4 regions of the Pantoea sp. BRR-3P genome follow, and region 2 is predicted to be linked to each of the others. Evidence: predicted binding sites of a transcription regulator. Region 2 holds the regulator's gene; each other region holds the start of a gene.
What was found. Region 2 encodes CRP, which controls carbon source genes, mostly activating them, when cyclic AMP is high. Its sites were predicted from a motif close to ATGTGANNNNNNTCACAT; they were not measured.
Positions count from the first base shown of each region.

Region 1 (5,246 bases), 1.9 Mb from region 2:
TCTTTCATTCCGTCCGGTACCCAAATATTCATGACCGAAGGCGTACCTAGCTGCTCGCCAAAGTGGGCAGAAATGCGGCGGCTGGCTTTGCAGTGATCGATCCAGAACTGGCGAATACCTTTATCTGCATGCGACAGCGTGAAACCATCAGCGCTCAGCGGATGCGAGAAGCAGCTTGGATTGAAGTCGAGACCTAACTTATGCGTTTTAGCCCATTCCACCCAGTTGCTGAAATGTTGTGGCTCAATTGCATCACGATCAACCGGCTTATCGCTCTCCAGATAAATCGCGTGCAGATTGAGGCGTTTGGCGCCGGGAATAAGCGACATCGCCTTTTCTACATCAGCGCGCAGCTCGTCCGCATTGCGGGCGCGGCCGGGATAGTTGCCCGTCGCCTGAATGCCGCCGGTTAACTCGCCGTTCGGATTTTCAAAACCGCGTACATCATCGCCCTGCCAGCAGTGCATTGAGACAGGAATGCCATCCAGTTGCGCCATCACCTGTTCCACATCTATGCCCATCGCGGCATAGCGTTGTTTAGCCAGTTCATAGGCTTGTTCAATCAGCTTAGTCATATGCAAGTTCCTTAGCAGGTTGGCTCAGCGCCGCAAAGCGTGCCTGATGGGCAGCAAAGGCACTGTTTTTTAGCGGTTCAAATGTTTTCAACGGGAAGTTTTGGCTGATGCAGCGGCGTAAATCGTTAACGTCACGCAATTCCCCCAGCGCAATTAACTGGCAACCGACGTTGCCGAGCGTTGAGGCTTCAATAGGGCCGGCCAATACGGGTAACTGACAAGCATCGGCACACAGTTGGTTCAGGAGCGGGTTTTGGCTGCCACCGCCCACCACATGCAGCTGCCGCAGCGGCGTGGCGCGGAGCTGGTCGAGTTCACTGATTGACTGGCGATATAACAGTGCCAGGCTGTCAAAAATGGTGCGCGCTAGCGCGGCAGGCGTTTGCGGCACCGGCATATTCTGCTCGGCGCAGGCGTTTTGGATCTCCTGGACCATGCTGATAGGGTTGATAAAGCGGCTGTGGTTGGGATTGATCAGGGCGTGGCACAGCGGTTCTTGTGCAGCATCATCGATCAGTGAGCAGAGATCGGTAATGTGCAGTTCCGTGCACATCCGTTGCAGCAGCCACAGGCCCATGATGTTTTTCAACACACGATAGCCTTCTGCTCCGCCTTCGTTAGTCACGTTGGCGTTAAGCGCAGCGCTGCTGACACAAGGCTGCAAACTCTCAATGCCTATCAGTGACCAGGTGCCTGAACTGAGGTAGGCAGCATCATCCTGCATCAATGGTGTCGCCAGAACCGCACTGGCGGTGTCGTGAGTGGCGACAGCAATCACGGGAATATGGTTGCCACTGGCGCTGGTCCAGTATCCCACGGTATTTCCCGGTGCCGTCGGTTTACCAAACCACTCAGCAGGGACACCCGCCCACGCCAGTAAATCGTGGTCCCACTCACCGCTCTGGATATTGAGCAATTGCGTCGTTGTGGCGTTGGTATATTCCCAGTTCATCTGGCCGGTAAGGCGATAATGCAGGTAGTCCGGAATCATTAAGGCATGGCGCACTCGTGCCTGCCAATCGGGCTGCTGTTGATGCAGCGCACGCAGTTGATAGAGCGTATTGATGGGGAGAAACTGAATGCCCGTACGTTGATAGATGGCTTCTTTGCCAAGGTCGTTGATGGCCTGCGCCATTTGCCCTTCCGTGCGCTTGTCACGATAGCTAACCGCCTCTCCGACACGCTCGCCGTTGGCATCCAGCAGCACCAGATCGACGCCCCAGGTATCAATGCCGATGCTGTCTGGCACGATGCCTTCGTCGTCTAGCTGGGCGAGTCCGAGACGTATCTCCTGCTCCAGTCGGTCCAGATCCCAACAATCATAGTCGGCACGGCGTACGCGCTGATTGGTAAAGCGGCGGACTTCGCGCAGGCTAATGTGCTGCTTTGCTGAACTCCATTGTGCGAGCATCACGCGCCCGCTGGATGCGCCTAAATCAATGGCAACAATGTTACGCATACTCATGGCGTGTTCTTCCTGTAATGAGATGACTACAGATTAGAAACCTCTGCTTTTGGCCACCTTCCCCTTACTGCCAGGCCGTAATATCTGCTGGCAGACGGACAAAGAAGTTCGTGAGAAAGCTCACATAACCCGATAAGTAGAGAGTTGTGAGCCTTGCCGCATTTCCGTCATTCGCCGATGAGATCTTGAAAAATTAGCCATTTTCCTGCGTCACACAGTTCAAAATTCAAGGTAAGCTGCGGGGCGCCTGCGTAGACTCGGCTGCAGTTGAGTCAAATGAGAGGCGAACCATGACTGTTCTACATAGCGCAGATTTCTTCCCAGCCGGGGATTACGCCATCGCCATTGAGCCACGCGTGCCACAGCAGGCGTTTCCTGAACATCATCATGATTTCCATGAAATTGTGCTGGTGGAGCAAGGTTCAGGTATTCATGTGTTTAACGGTCAGCCGCAGGCGTTATCTGCCGGATGCGTATGCTTTATTCGCGATCACGACCGCCACCTGTATGAGCAAACCGAAAATTTGTGCCTGACCAATGTGCTTTACCGTAGCCCGGCCTCATTTCGATTTCTTTCCGGGTTGCAGGCGTTGCTGCCTCGTGAGGAAGAGGATAACTACGCTTCGCATTGGCGCATTAATCACAAAGTCATGGCGCAAGCGTTGCACATTGTGACGCAGATGAAGCAGCAGGGTGGCTGGTCGCTGGAACGCCACGCACACCAGGAACAGCTCTTTCTGCAACTGCTGGTGCTGCTGCGCGAAGCGGCTCACAACGATCACTCTCAGGACCAGGAAGCACGCTTGCACCGGTTGCTTGACTGGCTCAATGAACACTACAGTGAAGATATTGTGTGGGATGCGTTGGCCGATCGTTTTTCGTTGTCGCTGCGTACCCTGCACCGTCAGATGAAGCAGCAAACCGGCAATACGCCACAGCGTTACCTTAATCGGCTACGCCTGTTACAGGCGCGGCATTTACTGCGTCATAGCGATATGCGCATTACCGACATCGCCTATCAGTGTGGGTTTGGTGACAGTAACCACTTCTCCACGCTGTTCCGGCGAGAATTTGGCTGCGCGCCCCGAGCGGAGCGCCAGCAGATGCTATAACCGGAGTGTTTTCTCATGCCGTTGCTCTTAACGCGCGAAGACTATTTCCCGGCCACCAATCTGCCGATTGCCGTGGCCGAGCGCATGCCGCAGCCCTCCTTTCCGCCACATCGCCATGAGTTCAGTGAAATTGTCATTGTCTGGCGCGGCAACGGCCTGCATGTATTAAACGATCGTCCATGGTTAGTGACCTGCGGCGATGTGTTTTACATCCATGACAATGATTGCCACAGCTATGACAGCGTCAACGATCTGGCGCTCGACAATATACTTTACTGTCGCGATCGCTTTCGCCTTGGCCTCGACTGGAGTCAGCTGCTGCCTCCACAGGAAGAGAATTCTCCCGGTTGCTGGCGCTTAACCACGCGCGGTATGGCATTGGCTCGCGGCGTAATTAGTCAGCTAGAACGCGAAAGCCGTAAAAGTGATTCACTTTCGATACAGCTCTCTGAAGCCCTGTTTTTACAGCTGGCGCTCATTTTGCGGCGGCACGGTTATGCAGCCGATCGCCCCTGGGCACTGCCGGAAGGCGAACAGCTTGATCTCCTGATGTCGGCGCTGCAAGGTGCCATCAGTCGCCCCTTCGATTTATCCCTTTTTTGTCAACAGAATCAGTTAAGTGAACGCGCATTAAAACAGCTTTTTCGTCAGCAAACGGGGATGACCGTTGGGCACTATTTACGACAGCTCCAGCTTTGTCAGGCGAAATATCTGTTACGGACGCAAGAGGGATTAATCAGTGAAGTGGCGGCGCGGTGTGGCTTTGATGACAGCAACTACTTTTCGGTGGTGTTTACGCGTGAAACGGGATTAACGCCGAGTGCCTGGCGGCAGCGCTTCCTGCCGCAGCGAGAACTCTTATCAGAAAAGGCCAAAGCCTGACACGCCATTTGGCGCATCAGGCTATTCATCAGGCCGCCATGCCTAAACCCACAATGTTGGCGGCAATGATAATCACCACACAACCCAGAGAAAGGACGCGTACTGGACGTTGCCCCACCGATTTCCACTCTTTCAGCACCAATCCGACCAAGCCGCCGCACAGCACGTAAAGACTCATATGCAGCATCCAGCTGACGAAGTCATACTGCGCTGGGATTTTGGCGTGGCCCCATGCGTAGAAAAAGAATTGCAGATACCACATGGTGCCGCCCAGCACGGCAAAGGCAATATTCGCAAGCAGCATGGGCTTAGCGACCGAGAAATCACGACGCACAGACAAATCGCTTTTTACCGCCAGGCGGATGAAGCAGTAAGCCAAATTCACCAACGCACCACCGCCCATGATTACCACGTAGCTCGGCAATGCCACATAGAGGGGATTGATACCTAAATTGGCAGCGGCTTCATGCATCGGCTTCGCGGCATCCATCGCAAACGACATGCCCGCAGAGAAGATGCCGCACATGACCGCCAGCACCAGTCCTTTTTTCAGGTTGAACTCTTCGGCATTGATACCCAGCGCACGCTCCTTCAACAGACCAGCACGTGACACGATTCCTACACCGATCAGCGCAACAAACACGCCGAGCAGTGTCATTCGTCCACCTGCCGAGCTGAACAACTCGACAAAACGCCCTTGCAGCAGCGGTGTCATCAGGGTTCCTACCACTAAGGTGATACCGATGGCGATACCGATGCCCATCGACATCCCCAGATAGCGCATGGTCAAACCGTAATTGATATTGCCTATGCCCCACATGGCACCAAACAGAAAGACCGGCATCAGCTGTGAAAAACTGAAACTGCCATAGTAACTCCAGAAGTGAGGAAGCAAGACGGCGCTGACCGCCCAAGGCAGAATCAGCCATGACATAATACCCCCGACCGACCACATCGTTTCCCAAGACCACTTTTTCACCTGCTTAAATGGAGCATAAAAACAGGCGGCACTGGCGGCACCCACCAGATGCCAGAAAATACCTGCAATGATGGCACTGTTCATTGTTATTCCTTCGTAAGGTTGAGGCCAACAGGAAACCGGCGGTCTCCCGATTACCGGCAGTCTACGGTGAGCCGCTTTCGCTCAGCCTTTGAATGGCTGCCGGAAAGCGCAGGTGACTGGCAAAATTCGGGGGGTCATCAACATAAGGA
Region 1 covers NZ_CP155066.1:2,069,219-2,074,464, forward strand. Annotated here, with positions in the region: gene AAGR08_RS09540 (L-rhamnose isomerase) at 1-575, opposite strand, end outside; gene rhaB (rhamnulokinase) at 568-2,040, opposite strand; gene rhaS (HTH-type transcriptional activator RhaS) at 2,331-3,152, shown strand; gene rhaR (HTH-type transcriptional activator RhaR) at 3,168-4,034, shown strand; gene rhaT (L-rhamnose/proton symporter RhaT) at 4,063-5,097, opposite strand.
Region 1: rhaB (rhamnulokinase) is a predicted target of CRP. The motif match lies at 2,185-2,202, and genes of this name have one in related genera.

Region 2 (5,246 bases):
GATTTTCCATGCGCGCGGGCTGCGCAGCAGACGTCCAATCAGCGAACCAAAGCCCATCCAAATCACGCCAGAGACCACGTTTACCATCGCCATGCCGATGCTAATCGCCACCACTGAATGAAGATATTGGCTACCAGCAAGGCTAAAGCTGGCAACCGCACCCAGCGCCATCAGCCAGGCTTTCGGATTGATCAACTGCAACAAGCCGCCTTGCCAGAACGGCATCTGCTTCACATTGACGTCATCGGTTTCCAGCTTTTCATATTCAGCGGTGGCGATTTTCCACGCCAGCCACAGCAGATAGAGGCTACCGGCAATCTTCAGGATCAGATGTAGTGAGGGATAAAGCAGGATAAGACTGCCGATGCCAAATGCCACCATCAGCAACATGACTTGCATGCCAATCATGATACCAATGAGCAGCGGTATGGTGCGCAGGAAGCCAAAATTAGCACCAGAGGCGGTAAGTAACATATTATTGGGCCCGGGCGTGATGGCTGCGACCCAAAGAAAACCTAACATTGATAAAAAAAGACTCAGTTCCATGTATATTCGGGTGCTCCTCACCCAGTAAAGCGAACAACCCATCGAAGCTATCAGCGACTTATGCATCAGACAAGCCTTTACCCAAGCTATTTTGATCGCCCCAGCGGCGAGCGCTTTAAACCACTGCGCGGATTCACTAACGCGCATCTGCAAACGCTGCTGCCGCGCATTTTACGCCGCCGCGTTACCCTACGCCCGCACTGGCAGCGTCTTGACCTGCCCGACGGTGATTTTGTTGATTTAGCGTGGAGCGAAGATCCGGCGCAGGCACGTCACAAGCCGCGCATGGTGATGTTTCACGGTTTGGAAGGCAGTTTCCGCAGCCCTTATGCGCATGGCTTGATGCAGGCGTGCCAGGCGCGTGGTTGGCTGGCGGTGGTCATGCACTTTCGCGGCTGTAGCGGCGAGCCGAATCGCCTGGAGCGCATCTATCACTCCGGTGAAACCGAGGACGCCACCTATTTCCTGCACTGGCTGCGGCGTGAATGGGGAACCGTACCGACCGCTGCGGTTGGCGTTTCGCTGGGCGGTAACATGCTGGCTTGCCTGCTGGGCATGCAAGGTAATGATGTGCCCATCGATGCTGCCATCGCCATTTCGGCACCGCTGGCGTTGGAACCATGCAGCACCAAGCTGGATGTCGGCTTCTCACGTTTCTATCAACACTATTTACTGACGCAGCTGAAAAAGAACGCCACGCGCAAATTACATGCCTGGCCCGGCACGCTGCCGGTCGATCTCAGCCAGCTGCGCGCTTTTCGCCGTCTGCGTGAATTTGATGATGCAATAACCGCTCGCGCGCACGGTTTTGTTGATGCCAACGACTATTATCAACGTGCCAGCGCCATGCCGCTGCTGACCGGCGTACGCAAACCGCTGCTGATCATCCATGCACAAGACGATCCTTTTATGACCGATGCTGTGATCCCGCGCCCTGAGCAGCTGTCAGCCTCCATTCAATATCAACTGACGCAGCAAGGCGGCCACGTAGGTTTTGTGGGTGGCACCTTACTCAAACCGAAAATGTGGCTAGAACAGCGCGTGCCCGACTGGCTCTCAACTTATCTGGATGTGCAATTGTGATTATTCCGTGGCAAGAACTAGAAGCAGAAACGCTGGAAAACCTGATTGAAACGTTCGTGCTGCGCGAAGGCACCGATTACGGCGAGCAGGAACGAAGCCTGATGCAAAAAGTGGCCGACGTGCGCCGTCAGCTGGAGCGCGGCGACGTGGTGCTGGTATGGTCGGAGCTGCATGAATCCATCAACATCATGCCGAAGGGTGAATTTCGCGGCTGATGCACCCAGCGGCAATTCGTGGTAACAATGCTCATCGCCGGACTTCACAGGGAGCTCTGTTATGTCAGCCAGGCATCCAATTATTGCCGTCACCGGTTCCAGCGGCGCCGGAACCACTACCACCAGCCTCGCCTTCCGCAAGATTTTCCAGCAGCTGAATCTGCATGCGGCGGAAGTCGAAGGCGACAGTTTCCATCGCTACACGCGTCCAGAAATGGACATGGCGATCCGTAAGGCGCGCGACCTTGGTCGCCATATTAGCTATTTCGGCCCGGAAGCGAATGACTTCGGCCTGTTAGAGCAGACATTCAAACACTACGGTAAAACCGGGCTGGGCGAATCGCGTAAATATCTGCATACCTATGATGAAGCGGTACCGTGGAATCAGGTTCCGGGCACCTTCACGCCGTGGCAACCGCTGCCGGAAAACACCGATGTGTTGTTCTATGAAGGCCTGCACGGCGGCGTTGTCACGCAGCAGCAGAATGTGGCAGAACATGTTGATCTGTTGGTTGGCGTGGTGCCGATTGTTAATCTCGAGTGGATTCAGAAGCTGGTGCGCGACACCGGCGAGCGCGGCCATTCACGCGAAGCGGTAATGGATTCAGTGGTGCGTTCGATGGAGGATTACATTAACTTCATCACGCCACAGTTCTCGCGCACGCACATTAACTTCCAGCGCGTGCCGACCGTCGATACCTCAAATCCGTTTGCCGCACGGGAAATCCCGTCATTGGATGAGAGCTTCGTGGTGATCCATTTCCGTGGCTTAGAAGGGATTGCGTTCCCCTATCTGCTGGCGATGATTCAGGGATCGTTTATCTCCCACATTAATACGCTGGTGGTACCCGGCGGGAAAATGGGATTAGCAATGGAGCTGATTATGCTGCCGCTGGTGCAACGACTGATTGAAGGGAAGCGGATTGAATAAGAGTGATAGGTCGCCATTAATGGCGACACTACGAAATGAGCGCGTTTTGTAGGGTGCGCATTAATGCGCACCTGGAAGCATTAACGTTCGATCACTTCATAGCTATGGGTGATTTCCACGCCTTTGCCCAGCATGATCGCCACCGAGCAATATTTTTCCGCTGACAAATCAACCGCGCGGGAAACCGCCTTATCACTCAACGCTTTGCCGCTGACAATAAAATGCAGGTTGATGTGGGTAAAAATACGCGGTGCTTCTTCGCGGCGTTCAGAGGTGAGTTTCACTTCGCAATCGGCCACATCGCTGCGCCCTTTTTGCAGAATCGAGACCACATCAATGGCGCTGCAACCCCCTGCTGCCATTAACACCATCTCCATTGGACTTGGCGCTTTATCACCGGAATTCCCGTCCATTAACACCTGATGTCCGGATGAGGATTCTCCGAGAAAGGTAAGACCTTCCACCCATTTCACTCGTGCCTGCATGATTCTTTCTCCTGAAGCGGCGGTTTTGCCGCCAGAGTACGCTTTCACCTGATAAACAGCAATCCAGACTATTCCCCCGTTTGCTGAAGCGAGACAACACAAGACAGCTCGCAAAAGCTGTGCTACAAACAGTGCTGAAAATATTTTCGTCGTTACAGACGAAGGCGGGAAGAATCAAAAGCGTAGCTTAAGAATGACCCGGAATAATTTTTCCATTACTGGAAACGCTCGACGATTAAACCGCCTGACAGGGAAAAAATGCCCCCTGTATTTTGGGCACGATTACAACAGAGGATAATAGCGAATGGTTCTCGGCAAACCGCAAACAGACCCTACACTCGAATGGTTCCTGTCCCATTGCCATATTCACAAATATCCGTCCAAAAGCACGCTCATCCATCAGGGTGAGAAAGCGGAAACGCTGTACTACATCGTGAAAGGTTCCGTAGCGGTACTGATTAAAGATGAAGAAGGCAAAGAGATGATTCTCTCCTACCTCAATCAGGGAGATTTCATCGGCGAACTCGGTCTTTTCGAAGAAGGCCAGGAACGTAGTGCCTGGGTGCGTGCGAAGTCTGCCTGTGAAGTGGCTGAAATTTCCTACAAAAAATTCCGTCAGCTGATTCAGGTAAACCCGGATATTTTAATGCGACTTTCGTCGCAAATGGCGCGTCGTCTGCAAGTGACATCAGAGAAAGTGGGCAACCTTGCTTTCCTTGACGTAACAGGACGTATCGCGCAAACGCTGCTTAATCTGGCTAAACAGCCAGATGCGATGACTCACCCAGACGGCATGCAAATTAAAATCACCCGTCAGGAGATTGGTCAGATCGTGGGCTGCTCACGCGAAACCGTGGGTCGTATCCTGAAAATGCTGGAAGATCAGAACCTGATCTCTGCACACGGTAAAACCATCGTCGTCTACGGCACCCGCTAATTTCTTCTCACCCACGGCGTGATGGCAACATCGCGCCGTTTCTATTTGCGATGAGCTGATGTGGCGCCGAATCATCTATCATCCTGAAGTTAACTATGCACTGCGGCAAACGCTGGTGCTGTGCCTGCCTGTGGCTCTCGGCTGGCTGTTTGGCGATCTGCAAAAAGGTCTGCTGTTCTCGTTAGTGCCTGCCTGCTGCAATATGGCGGGTCTGGATACGCCGCACAAACGCTTTTTCAAACGCTTGATTGTGGGTGGTTCGCTGTTTGCCACCGGCAGCTTCCTGATGCAAATTTTGACCGCTTACCAGATTCCGCTGCCGTTGATCCTGCTGGCGCTGCCGCTGCTGATCGGCGTGACCGGCGAAATCGGCCCGCTGCATGCACGCCTGCTGCCCGCCACCTTAATCGCTGCTATCTTTACGCTCAGCCTGGTTGGGCGCATGCCGATATGGGTGCCGCCGCTGCTCTATATTGGCGGTACGCTGTGGTACGGCTTGTTCAACTGGTTCTGGTTCTGGCTGTGGAAAGAGCAGCCGATGCGTGAATCGCTCAGCCTGCTGTTTCGCGAGCTGGCGGATTATTGCGATGCCAAATACACCTTACTGACACAGCTGACCGATCCGGAAAAAGCGTTACCGCCGCTGCTGGCGCGCCAGCAGAAAGCGGTCGATCTCATCACTACCTGTTACCAGCAAATGCATATGCTGTCGGCCAGCCGCGATAACAGTCACAAGCGCCTGACGCGCGCCTTCCAGGTGGCGCTGGATTTGCAGGAACACATCTCGGTCAGTCTGCATCAGCCCGAAGAGGTACAGAAACTGGTGGAGGAGAGCCACGCTGAAGCGGTGATCCGCTGGAACGCCAAAATCATCTCCGCACGTTTGCGCGTGCTGGCTGATGCAATTCTCTATCATCAGCTGCCGGATCGTTTTCACATGGAGAAACAGCTGGGTGCGCTGGAGAAAATTGCCCGTCAGCATCCGGATAACCCGGTTGGCAACTTCTGCCTCTATCACTTCAGCCGCATCGCCCGCGTATTGCGCACGC
Region 2 covers NZ_CP155066.1:155,669-160,914, reverse strand. Annotated here, with positions in the region: gene AAGR08_RS00710 (LysE family translocator) at 1-546, opposite strand, end outside; gene AAGR08_RS00705 (hydrolase) at 607-1,629, shown strand; gene AAGR08_RS00700 (YheU family protein) at 1,626-1,844, shown strand; gene AAGR08_RS00695 (phosphoribulokinase) at 1,906-2,775, shown strand; gene AAGR08_RS00690 (OsmC family protein) at 2,856-3,260, opposite strand; gene crp (cAMP-activated global transcriptional regulator CRP) at 3,565-4,197, shown strand; gene AAGR08_RS00680 (YccS/YhfK family putative transporter) at 4,256-5,246, shown strand, end outside.

Region 3 (5,246 bases), 1.1 Mb from region 2:
TTCATCATAAATTTTTGCCGCATCTTCATTATGTTGCCCGCCATCAAGCTCCACGATTAACAGCCTTTCAATACAGGCGAAATCGACAATATAGCGTCCAATCGGATGCTGGCGCCGAAACTTCACTCCGCACAAATTCCGGTTACGTAAAAAATGCCACAATTGATGCTCCGATTCTGGCATTGCTTTGCGCAGTTCACGCTGACGTGTAACAGCCTTCATCATTCCCCTCTCCCTGAATTTTTTGTCCACCCTACACCCTGCACAGAAGAGGAAAAGAACGCGATGAAAAAGCTGGAATCTACATTCCAATGTGATCGCTAGCACGCTAAGCGCTTAATGCGTATGATGAAGCGCCATGAAAACAGGAGCCTGACATGCCCTCCGTGCTATCTGCCTGCTGGCGCTATCTGCGCGCCTTCATCATTATTTATGCGGCGCTTTACGCCGGAATGGGGATATCTGCCCTGCTCCCAATCACTATTCCCGGTAGCATTATCGGCATGCTGCTGCTGTTCCTACTGCTGGCGCTGCAAATTCTGCCGGTTGACTGGGTCAAACCCGGCTGTCATTTGCTGATTCGCTACATGGCATTGCTGTTTGTTCCCATTAGCGTAGGCGTAATGGGTTATACCGACATTCTCACCGCCCAGTTTGGGCCGATTGTGGTGTCGTGCATGGTCAGCACTTTCCTGGTTTTGCTGATTGTCGGCCTGAGCGCAGAACGAATGCAGCGTCCGCGGGAGAAAAACCATGACTGATGCCTGGTGGTCGCTACCGCTGACCGTGATCGCCTATCTGCTGGCGCGCAAGCTGGCGGCGAAAATCAATATTTCCATCGTCAATCCCTTGTTGGTTGCGATGGCGATTGTCATTCCGCTCCTATTGATCACCCACATGCCCTATGCCCGCTATTTTGCTGGCAGCAGCCTGCTGAATCAGCTACTGCAACCCGCCGTGGTCGCGCTGGCCCTGCCGCTGTACGAGCAGATGCATCAAATTCGCGCACGCTGGAAAACCATTATCAGCGTGTGTTTCATTGGCAGCATTACAGCGATGGTGTCAGGCACTGCCATTGCCCTGTGGATGGGCGCGACGCCAGAAATCGCCGCCACTATCATGCCAAAATCGGTTACCACGCCGATTGCGATGGCTGTGTCTGCTTCATTACACGGTATTCCCGCTATTAGTGCGATCTGCGTGCTGATCGCCGGGGTGCTGGGCGCGGTATTTGGTCATATGTTGCTGAATCTGTTTAAGGTGAAGAGCAAATCCTCGCGAGGTTTGGCGATTGGTAACGCTTCGCATGCGTTAGGTACGGCGCGTGCTGCAGAGATCGATTATCAGGAAGGCGCATTCAGCTCTTTAGCGCTGGTGATCTGCGGCATCATTACGTCGTTACTGGCACCCTTTCTTTTTCCCCTGTTAATGCATTGGTTTGGCTAAAACTTGCGAGAGATCTCGCAAAGTTGAAACAACCCAATCAGCTTGCATTGTCAGAGCGACTTGGATCACATATAAAACGTCAGGCGGCGCATTGCCGCTAACGCGAAACTGAGGTCATCACATCATGCATCCACGATTCTCTACTGCTTTTTCTGCCCTGCCCGCAGCGCTACAAACGGCGATCCAGCCGCTGCTGGATGCGGCTGATTTCCATGGCGTATTGCGTCCTCAGGATATCGCGCAATTGAAACAGCTTACCGGTCTGGATGATGATGCGCTGGCGCTGGCACTGTTGCCGCTGGCAGCAAGTTGCGCTGTGGCTACCGTTTCGAATTTCAACGTCGGCGCCATTTCTCGCGGCGTTAGCGGCCATTGGTATTTCGGGGCCAATATGGAGTTCCTGCACGCGCCGCTGCAGCAGACGGTACATGCCGAGCAAAGTGCGATTACCCATGCCTGGCTACGCGGTGAAGAGAAATTAGCGGCAATTACCGTCAACTACACGCCGTGCGGCCATTGCCGCCAGTTCATGAATGAGCTTAATAGCGGCACCGCAATTCGCATTAGCTTGCCGGGACGCGCCGTGAGCACGCTCGGTGATTATCTGCCGGATGCGTTTGGCCCCGCTGATTTGAACATCACCGAACGTTTGTTAACGCCGGTCAATCATGGTTTTGCCGTAAAGGGTGATGCATTGCAACAAGCGGCCATTGAGGCCGCAAATCACAGTCACGCACCTTACAGCCAGAGCTACAGCGGCGTAGCACTTCGCAGCCAGAGTGGTAAAACCTTTACGGGCCGCTATGCGGAAAATGCCGCTTTTAACCCAAGCTTGCCACCGTTACAGGCCGCGTTGATTTTAATGAACATGAGCAATGAAGCGCTCGATACTATTCAGCAGGCCGTGCTGGCCGAATCTCAGGGCAGCACGCTAAGTCAGTCGGATGCCACACGCGCGACGCTGGCAGCCTTGGGATGTGAAGATTTCTCAATTACTTTAGTTTCGAAAACATCAGTTTAGTGATCCTTTTACCGCTTTTGTGACCTTCTGTTAACAAAAGCTGTACATCTGCAGGAATTTTCATAGGATCGGGCGCCAGACCCTCTTCACATCCAGATGGACTGGCGTTACCTTTTCTCGGCGATACGTCAGAAAACACTGCAACCGGAGCAAGCACTGCATGGAACTCGACTACGAAAGTAAACGTCCGCTGTATATTCCTTACGCGGGTCCGATCCTGCTGGAATTTCCGCTGTTGAACAAAGGCAGCGCCTTCAGCCTTGAAGAACGTAACGAATTTAACCTAAACGGTCTGCTGCCTGAAGCAGTGGAATCCATCGAAGAGCAGGCAGAACGAGCCTGGCGCCAGTTCCTGGATTTCAAAAACAATAACGACAAGCATGTTTACCTGCGCAACATCCAGGACACCAACGAAACCCTCTTCTACCGACTGCTCGATAATCATCTGGAAGAGATGATGCCGATTATCTACACCCCAACCGTCGGCGCCGCCTGTGAGCACTTCTCAGAAATCTACCGCCGAGCACGTGGTGTATTCATCTCTTATAACAACCGCGATCGCATTGAAGACATGCTGCAAAACGCCACCAAGCAGAATGTGAAGGTGATTGTGGTGACCGATGGCGAGCGTATTCTTGGCCTCGGCGATCTGGGCATTGGCGGCATGGGCATCCCAATCGGTAAGCTGTCGCTGTATACCGCGTGCGGTGGCATCAGCCCGGCTTATACCTTGCCGGTTGTGCTGGACGTAGGTACCAATAACCAGCAGCTGCTGAACGACCCGCTCTACATGGGCTGGCGCCATCCGCGTATCACTGGTGAAGAATACGAAGAATTCGTTAACGAATTCATTCAGGCGGTTAATCGCCGCTGGCCAAATGTGCTGTTGCAGTTTGAAGACTTCGCACAGAAAAACGCCATGCCGCTGCTGGAACGCTATCGTGATGAGATCTGCTGCTTTAACGACGACATTCAGGGCACCGCCGCCGTTACTGTTGGCACCCTAATCGCTGCCAGCCGTGCTGCAGGCAGCCGCCTGTGTGAGCAGAAAGTGGTATTCCTGGGTGCCGGTTCTGCCGGTTGTGGTATCGCCGAGCAGATTATCGCGCAGATGAAGTCTGAAGGCTTAAGTGATGATGAAGCCCGCAGCCGGGTGATGATGGTGGACCGTTTTGGTCTGCTGACCGACAAGCTGCCTAATCTGCTTAATTTCCAGAGCAAGCTGGTGCAGAAGAGCGACAGCTTGAAAGAGTGGGACACCAGCAGCGACTCAATTTCTCTGCTGGACGTGGTGCGCAATGCCAAACCGGATATTCTGATCGGCGTGTCTGGCCAGCCCGGCCTGTTCACCGAAGAGATTATCCGCGAAATGCACAAACACACGAAGCGGCCGATCGTTATGCCGTTGTCGAACCCGACGTCACGCGTGGAAGCAACGCCAGCCGACATCATCGCCTGGACCGACGGTGCAGCGCTGGTTGCCACCGGCAGCCCATTCTCGCCGGTAACGTGGAAAGGGAAAACCTATCCAATCGCCCAGTGCAATAACTCCTATATCTTCCCTGGAATTGGTTTGGGCGTAATCGCTTCTGGCGCCAGCCGCGTAACGGATTCGATGCTGATGACCGCCAGCCGCGCTTTGGCTGACTGTTCACCGCTGGCGAATGATGGTGAAGGACCGGTTCTGCCAGAAATCAAAGATATTCAGGGCGTTTCGAAGCTGATTGCCATCGAAGTAGGTAAAGCGGCGCAGCTGGCTGGTGTGGCGGTTGTCACTTCAGAAGATGTCTTGTCGAAAGCTGTGAGCAACAACTTCTGGCTGCCGCAGTATCGTCACTATCGCCGTACCTCGATTTAAGTCGCAGCACGATCGGACTTTGCAGGTCCGATCGTGTTTAAAAAAACGCCGGCCAACTGGCGTTTACTTGCTTCCCCCGTCCGCCTCAAGTAGCCTTTAGCCATTCTGAATTCTGCCAACCGAGTGCCCGCGCGCATGATTAAACGCGTATTGTTTGGTCTGTTTTTCATCATCTTATTGGTGGTGGCGACCGCGCTCGGCCTGGATCGCTGGATCAGCTGGAAAACCGCCCCCTTTATTTATGAAGATGTCACCTCGCTGCCGCATCGTCAGGTCGGCGTGGTCTTGGGCACGGCTAAGTATTACCGCACCGGCGTTATCAATCAGTATTACCTCTACCGTATTCAGGGGGCATTGAACGCCTACAATAGCGGCAAGGTAAATTATCTGCTGCTGAGCGGCGATAATGCGCAGCAAAGCTATAACGAGCCAATGACCATGCGTCGCGATTTGATCAAAGCAGGCGTAGCGCCGGCAGATATCGTGCTGGATTATGCCGGTTTTCGCACGCTGGATTCGATTGTGCGCACGCGCAAAGTGTTCGATACCAACGATTTCATCATTATTACCCAGCGTTTTCACTGTGAGCGTGCGTTGTATATTGCGCTGCATTTAGGCATTCAGGCGCAGTGTTATGCGGTGCCATCGCCGAAGAATATGTTGTCGGTGCGTTTCCGTGAAGTGGGGGCGCGTTTAGGCGCGCTGGCGGATTTGTATTTGATGAAGCGTGAACCGCGCTTCCTTGGGCCGCTGGTGCCAATTCCGGCGGTGCATGAAGTCCCTGAGGACGCGCAGAGTTATCCGGCGGTCACGCCAGAGCAATTATTAGAGCTGGAAGAGAAGTTGCAGAAATAAAAAAGGGTCGCCTGAAGGCGACCCTTTTTTGATGACGTTTGTTACTTCTTACGCGCGTATTTCAAC
Region 3 covers NZ_CP155066.1:1,243,903-1,249,148, reverse strand. Annotated here, with positions in the region: gene AAGR08_RS05715 (DUF559 domain-containing protein) at 1-252, opposite strand, end outside; gene AAGR08_RS05710 (CidA/LrgA family protein) at 378-761, shown strand; gene AAGR08_RS05705 (CidB/LrgB family autolysis modulator) at 754-1,446, shown strand; gene cdd (cytidine deaminase) at 1,571-2,467, shown strand; gene AAGR08_RS05695 (NAD-dependent malic enzyme) at 2,628-4,325, shown strand; gene sanA (outer membrane permeability protein SanA) at 4,461-5,180, shown strand; gene mglC (galactose/methyl galactoside ABC transporter permease MglC) at 5,222-5,246, opposite strand, start outside.
Region 3: cdd (cytidine deaminase) is a predicted target of CRP. The motif match lies at 1,500-1,517, and genes of this name have one in related genera.

Region 4 (5,246 bases), 140 kb from region 2:
GGACACGCCTAAAATCGTCATGCGGCCCGAGGCGTTGATGACCTGTTTCAGGTCATATTTTTCATAAATCGAAGACATGATTGGCTTTCCCCTCATCAGTCAGATGCCAGTGACCGCCGATAACTACGGCCTGCGGCAGCAAATGTTGTTCACCCAAAACCTGGTCGCCTTCAGCATCGACGAACGAGCGGGTTTCCTCTTTGACGGTAAAAATGGTCAGGTCGGCGTCATAACCTTCGGTTAAACGCCCTTTGCCCGCCAGACGCAGGCCAGCGGCGGCATTGGCGGTGACGCACGCAATAATTTGCGGCAGCGTCATGCCAATACTGAAGAATTTCGACATCACGTGCGCCAGGCTATGCACCGGTCCGTTGAGGCGGTTGCGGCAATAAATGTCGGAGCTGATGGTGTCAGGCAGAATGCCCTGCGCGATCGCCTCGCGTGCCACTGCAAAACTGAAGCTGGCGCTGCCGTGACCGATATCCAGCTTCACGCCACGCGCGATGGCATTTTTCACTGCGGCTTTGAGCTCGCCCTGCGGAGACAAGATACGGTTCGGTTTGCCGTTGAAGCAGTGCGTGATGATGTCGCCGGAGGTCAGCAGATCGGCAATCTCCTCCAGCACCGGCGGATTGTTACCGATGTGCACCATCAGCGGCAGATTGCCTGCTGCCTGCTGAATGGCTTTGGCGCGCACCAGCGGCTGAATGCCGTTTTCGCCCACTACGCTGCTGCTCATGCGCGCTTTCAGGCCAACGATAAAGTCGGGACGGCGTTTTACCGCCTGCACCACCGCATCGCCATCGATCTGCGCCATATCGGCCAGCTCGTTTTGCGTCACAATGCCGGTGCGGGAAATGTTAATCAGCGCGCGAACTTCGGTGGTTGCCGTACGCGTGAGCTGATAGAAGTCGTCGATATCATCCGCGCCGGTGCTGCCCGCATCAACCACCGTGGTGACGCCTTGCGCCATGCCAATGCTATCGGCTTCATCGTGATAAATCGGGGATTTGGGATAACAGTGCACGTGGCTATCAATCCAGCCAGCGCTCACGTAGAAGCGCCCCGCCAAATCGCGCTCCTGCTGCGCCGTGCCATTCACTTCACCGACGGCGGCAATTTTGCCGTGCTGGATGGCTATATCCACCAGCTGTTCGTCGCACAGACGTGCGCGGCGCAGAATCAGATCAAACATGCTCACTCCTTTACTGCGATTTTTCAGGTGCGCATGAATGCGCACCCAACATGTAGGGTCGCCATTAATGGCGACCGTCCAATCAGCCGCATTACAGCGAAATCGGGAACAGCGCGCCCAGCACCATGGCACCCAGAATTGCGCCGCCGGTAATCGGCTTGTTCCACAGGTAGAACAGCAGCGCGCCCACCAACGAACCCAGGCCGATAGGAATGGATGCGGCCATCGCAGACAGGATAATCAACGGCCCCAGGAAGCGACCTGAAGCGTTACCCGCGCCCATCATCACGTCCGCACCGTAGGTGGAGTCGCTTTGGTTAATGGTGAACTTACGCGCCAGAATAATCAGATATCCAATCGCTAAACCCACCACCAAACCGGTTGCCAACGACGCGGCGAAGTTCGCCACCGGGAAAACAATACCGGCACCCAGCAGCAGCGCAGGCACACCGAGGCCGACGCCAGTCTGGATCGCACCGCCAATATCGAGAATCCCCACCAGCGAACCTTCGATAATGCGTGCGAACAGGAAGCTGGCGCCAAACGCCGCTACCGCGCCATACACGCCGGTTTCCATACCGGAACGCAGCATCGAAACAAACGCCACTTCGTTGAAGGCACCAATGCCATACAGGTAATACATGTGCGTACCGGCAAATACGCCGGAAGAGAGCAAACCGACAAAAATCGGGAAAGACCAGTCGGCGTACCAGAACCCTTTGTTTACGTTCTCGTTCATGCTGATGGCTCCTTATTTGCCGCTGACGCTGTTGTGGATCATATCCAGCCAGCCCGGAATACCCAGCTGGAAGGATTGCAGCAGTTTCATGTCGAATCCGCGGAAGAAGCCGCTTAACGCAAACAGCAGCACGATGGCGAACATCATCACTTTAGTGACCTTATTCCAGCCGCTCTCTTCCACGCCTTTACCAATCAGAATACCGAGCACCAAACCTGGCACCGCGTTCCCCATAATCAACTGCGCCAGACCGCCAAAAATGGTGGCCCAGAAGCCTGATTTCTTACCGGCATCAATCGCCGCCAGCCAGAAGATCACCGGCATTACGGTGTTCACCAACAGATTCGCTGCCGGTACCAGCACTTTCACTGCCGTAACCTGCAGTGCCGCAGGAACCGCTGAGGCGGTGCTATTGAGGAAGGCCACCACGATCATGCCGATGATGCCGCAGGCAATCGCCATGCGTTTCGGGTTGTGCAACGTTTCCGCTACGTTGCGATTTTTCACCATCAAGGCGGCCGCGCCCCAGTTCGGCAGAATGCGGTGATCGACGTCCTGCGTGAAAGAACCTGCTGCGACGGATGATGCCCAGGCGTTAAAGAAGAAGCCGAGACCAAAGGAGAAGTGCGATGCCGGATCGCCTTCGCAGGAATTGAGTTCACCCAGGGTACGGAACGCGCCCATACCTTGGGTGGTTGGTGCGTGGAACATGCGCGCTGCGCCCGCTCCTACCCCAACGCCAACCAATCCGCCAATGATTAACGACTTAAACAAAATGATTAAAAACATGTTGTTGACCCTTTGTTGTCGTTTTTTTACCCAACACAGTGCGATGCCGGGCAGTTCTTTTAGGTCGCCGTAAATTCAACTTTCTCGGTGTCGATCACGGTGACGCTAACGGTAATTTCCAGCTCAACGCTGTAACTCCGTCGCTCGCGCGCGAGGAAAAAGAACAGAAACTTCTCCCTTCGCACGCTCTCCTGCGCGCGCAGCACCCGCACATCTATGGGTTCAATGCGCAACAGAATCTTTTGGCTGGTGCGCAGCACTTGCTGCTGCACCCTGCTCAGCGCATCGGCAAAGGCTTTTGCTTTACTCTCGCCTTTGCCCTGCACCTTTACCTGCATCTCGTATTGCTGTTTCATACTTAGCTGCCGTGTTTTTTATTCCAGGCCTGTACCAGCCGCTCACCCAGCTCTTCTTTATCCATAAAGCCGAAGCCCAGCACGGTGGCGCCTTCGTTGATGGCGGTAACGCCTTCATCGATAGAGCGCATGCCGTGTTTGGCTTTGTAACCATATTTGTTCTGCGCAGTGATGGCGCCAGCGCCGCCGCTGCCGCAGAAGGAGATGCCGAAGTCGGCATTTTCCGCTTTCATCACATCGCCCAGCTTCATGTCAGCAGCCACGCCCGGCACCACCACCGCACGGCCACCGGCTTTCTCAATACCCGCAGCCACTTTCTGACCTTTACCCAGACGATCGCCAATCACTACAGTTACCATGTTCATTTCCTCGCAATTCATGCTTCGTTCGATTTCGCCACTTCGATATGGACGGATAACAGCCAGGCTTCTTCTTTTGGCAGATTGCCAAATAGATCAACGACCTGCTGCGCCAGCGCCATGGTTTCTGGCGAGATATCTTCAAACAATTCAGCTTCAACATCCGGTAACGCTTCGCCAGTAAGCGATCGCGATGCCATAGCCCGTACATGTGACGCCAACATCTGCTGCTGAACGGCATTGGCCTCAATATGGTGCGCGGCGTAAATCGCCGCTATTTGGCTCATCACCTTATCCGCCAGTGCCTGAATTGCCTCCGGCGTGCTCTGTTTCAGTGGGACAGCTTCACTCCTCACCTTGTTACTCCTGTTTACAGCGGACAATTACAGATAATTCTTGTTGTTAAGAAAGTTACGCGTTCCTCTTAAAGCTGTTGAGACGCTTCTTTTCCACCTGGAAGTGGAAATAGCGCGGGCGAGTGTGCGCCAGATCTCAGGACGCACGAAGTGTGCGAAATGGGTCACAAAATGCGAAAAATGATGGATTTATGCGGGATAAAACGGAGAGGCGGCAGGAAACAATAAGGCCAGCCGCAGGGCTGGCCGGTTTATCAGCGGAATTTCTTATGGTTGGCGTTGCGAATATCTTCCAGTTTCTTCGCTTCGGTTTTGGCTTCGTCCAGTTTGTTGGCTTGCGCCAGCTGATCAACCACATCGATCTGTGCAATCAGTGAATCCAGACCGGCGTGAAAATCCTTAATCTGCGCGCTATCGGCCGGCTGCCCCTGCAGTTTTTCCGGCGTAGATTGCTTCGCATCCGTTGCCGCCTGACGCATCTTGCCCAGCGCGGTGTGCATTTCCTGCGCGTCAGAGGTTTTTTTCACCACGCTCAGACCATCCTTAAGCGTATCCATATCTTTTTCCAGATCGGCCGCAAATACGCTAGCCGAGGAGAACAACAGCGACAAAGACAACATTGCGATCAAATGCTTATTACGCATTGGTATTTCCTTTTATTATTGTCGGGCGAAAAAAAAAGCAGCCTCATGGGCTGCTTTCAGAAAGCGATGACTCTTATTGTCCGGCGATTTTCATCTCCGGCAGCAGCACCGAACCGCATTGTATATTGCTGCGCGTTTCAATGTCGTTACCGACAGTTACCATATTGAGCCACATATCCTTGAGGTTTCCGGCGATTGTGATCTCGCTCACAGGATATTGAATCTCACCGTTTTCGACCCAAAAACCTGACGCACCGCGGGAATAGTCCCCGGTCATGCCGTTGATGCTGGAACCCATCATCTCGGTTACCACTAAACCGGTGCCCATCTGCTTCAGCATGTCGTCAAAGCTGTGGCCCTGTCCGGCGATGCGCCAGTTGTGGATGCCGCCCGCGTGGCCGGTGCTCTGCAAGCCCAGCTTACGCGCCGAATAGCTGGTCAATAACCAGTTTTGCAACACGCCGTCTTTGATGATGTCTCGCGACTGGGTGCGCACGCCTTCGCTGTCGAACGGCGTGGAGGCCAGGCCTTTCAGCAGATGCGGATGTTCTTCAATCGTCAGCCACTCCGGCAGAATTTGCTTGCCGAGTGAATCCAGCAGGAAGGTGGATTTACGATAGACGCTGCTGCCGCTGATCATGCCAACCAAATGGCCAAACAGGCCAGTGGCGACTTCCGGCGCGAAGATAACAGGCGCTTTCATGGTGGAGAGCTTGCGCGGTGCCAAACGTGCCAGCACGCGACGCGCGCACTCTGCACCGACCCAATCCGCGCTTTTCAGATCGTCAAATGAACGGCCAATGGTGTA
Region 4 covers NZ_CP155066.1:300,153-305,398, reverse strand. Annotated here, with positions in the region: gene AAGR08_RS01530 (DgaE family pyridoxal phosphate-dependent ammonia lyase) at 1-78, opposite strand, end outside; gene AAGR08_RS01525 (amidohydrolase/deacetylase family metallohydrolase) at 62-1,195, opposite strand; gene AAGR08_RS01520 (DUF4310 family protein) at 1,287-1,934, opposite strand; gene AAGR08_RS01515 (DUF4311 domain-containing protein) at 1,947-2,723, opposite strand; gene AAGR08_RS01510 (DUF4312 family protein) at 2,783-3,079, opposite strand; gene AAGR08_RS01505 (SFCGS family glycine-rich protein) at 3,082-3,438, opposite strand; gene AAGR08_RS01500 (glycine dehydrogenase) at 3,456-3,794, opposite strand; gene cybC (cytochrome b562) at 4,049-4,438, opposite strand; gene pmbA (metalloprotease PmbA) at 4,512-5,246, opposite strand, start outside.
Region 4: AAGR08_RS01500 (glycine dehydrogenase) is a predicted target of CRP. The motif match lies at 3,947-3,964, and genes of this name have one in related genera.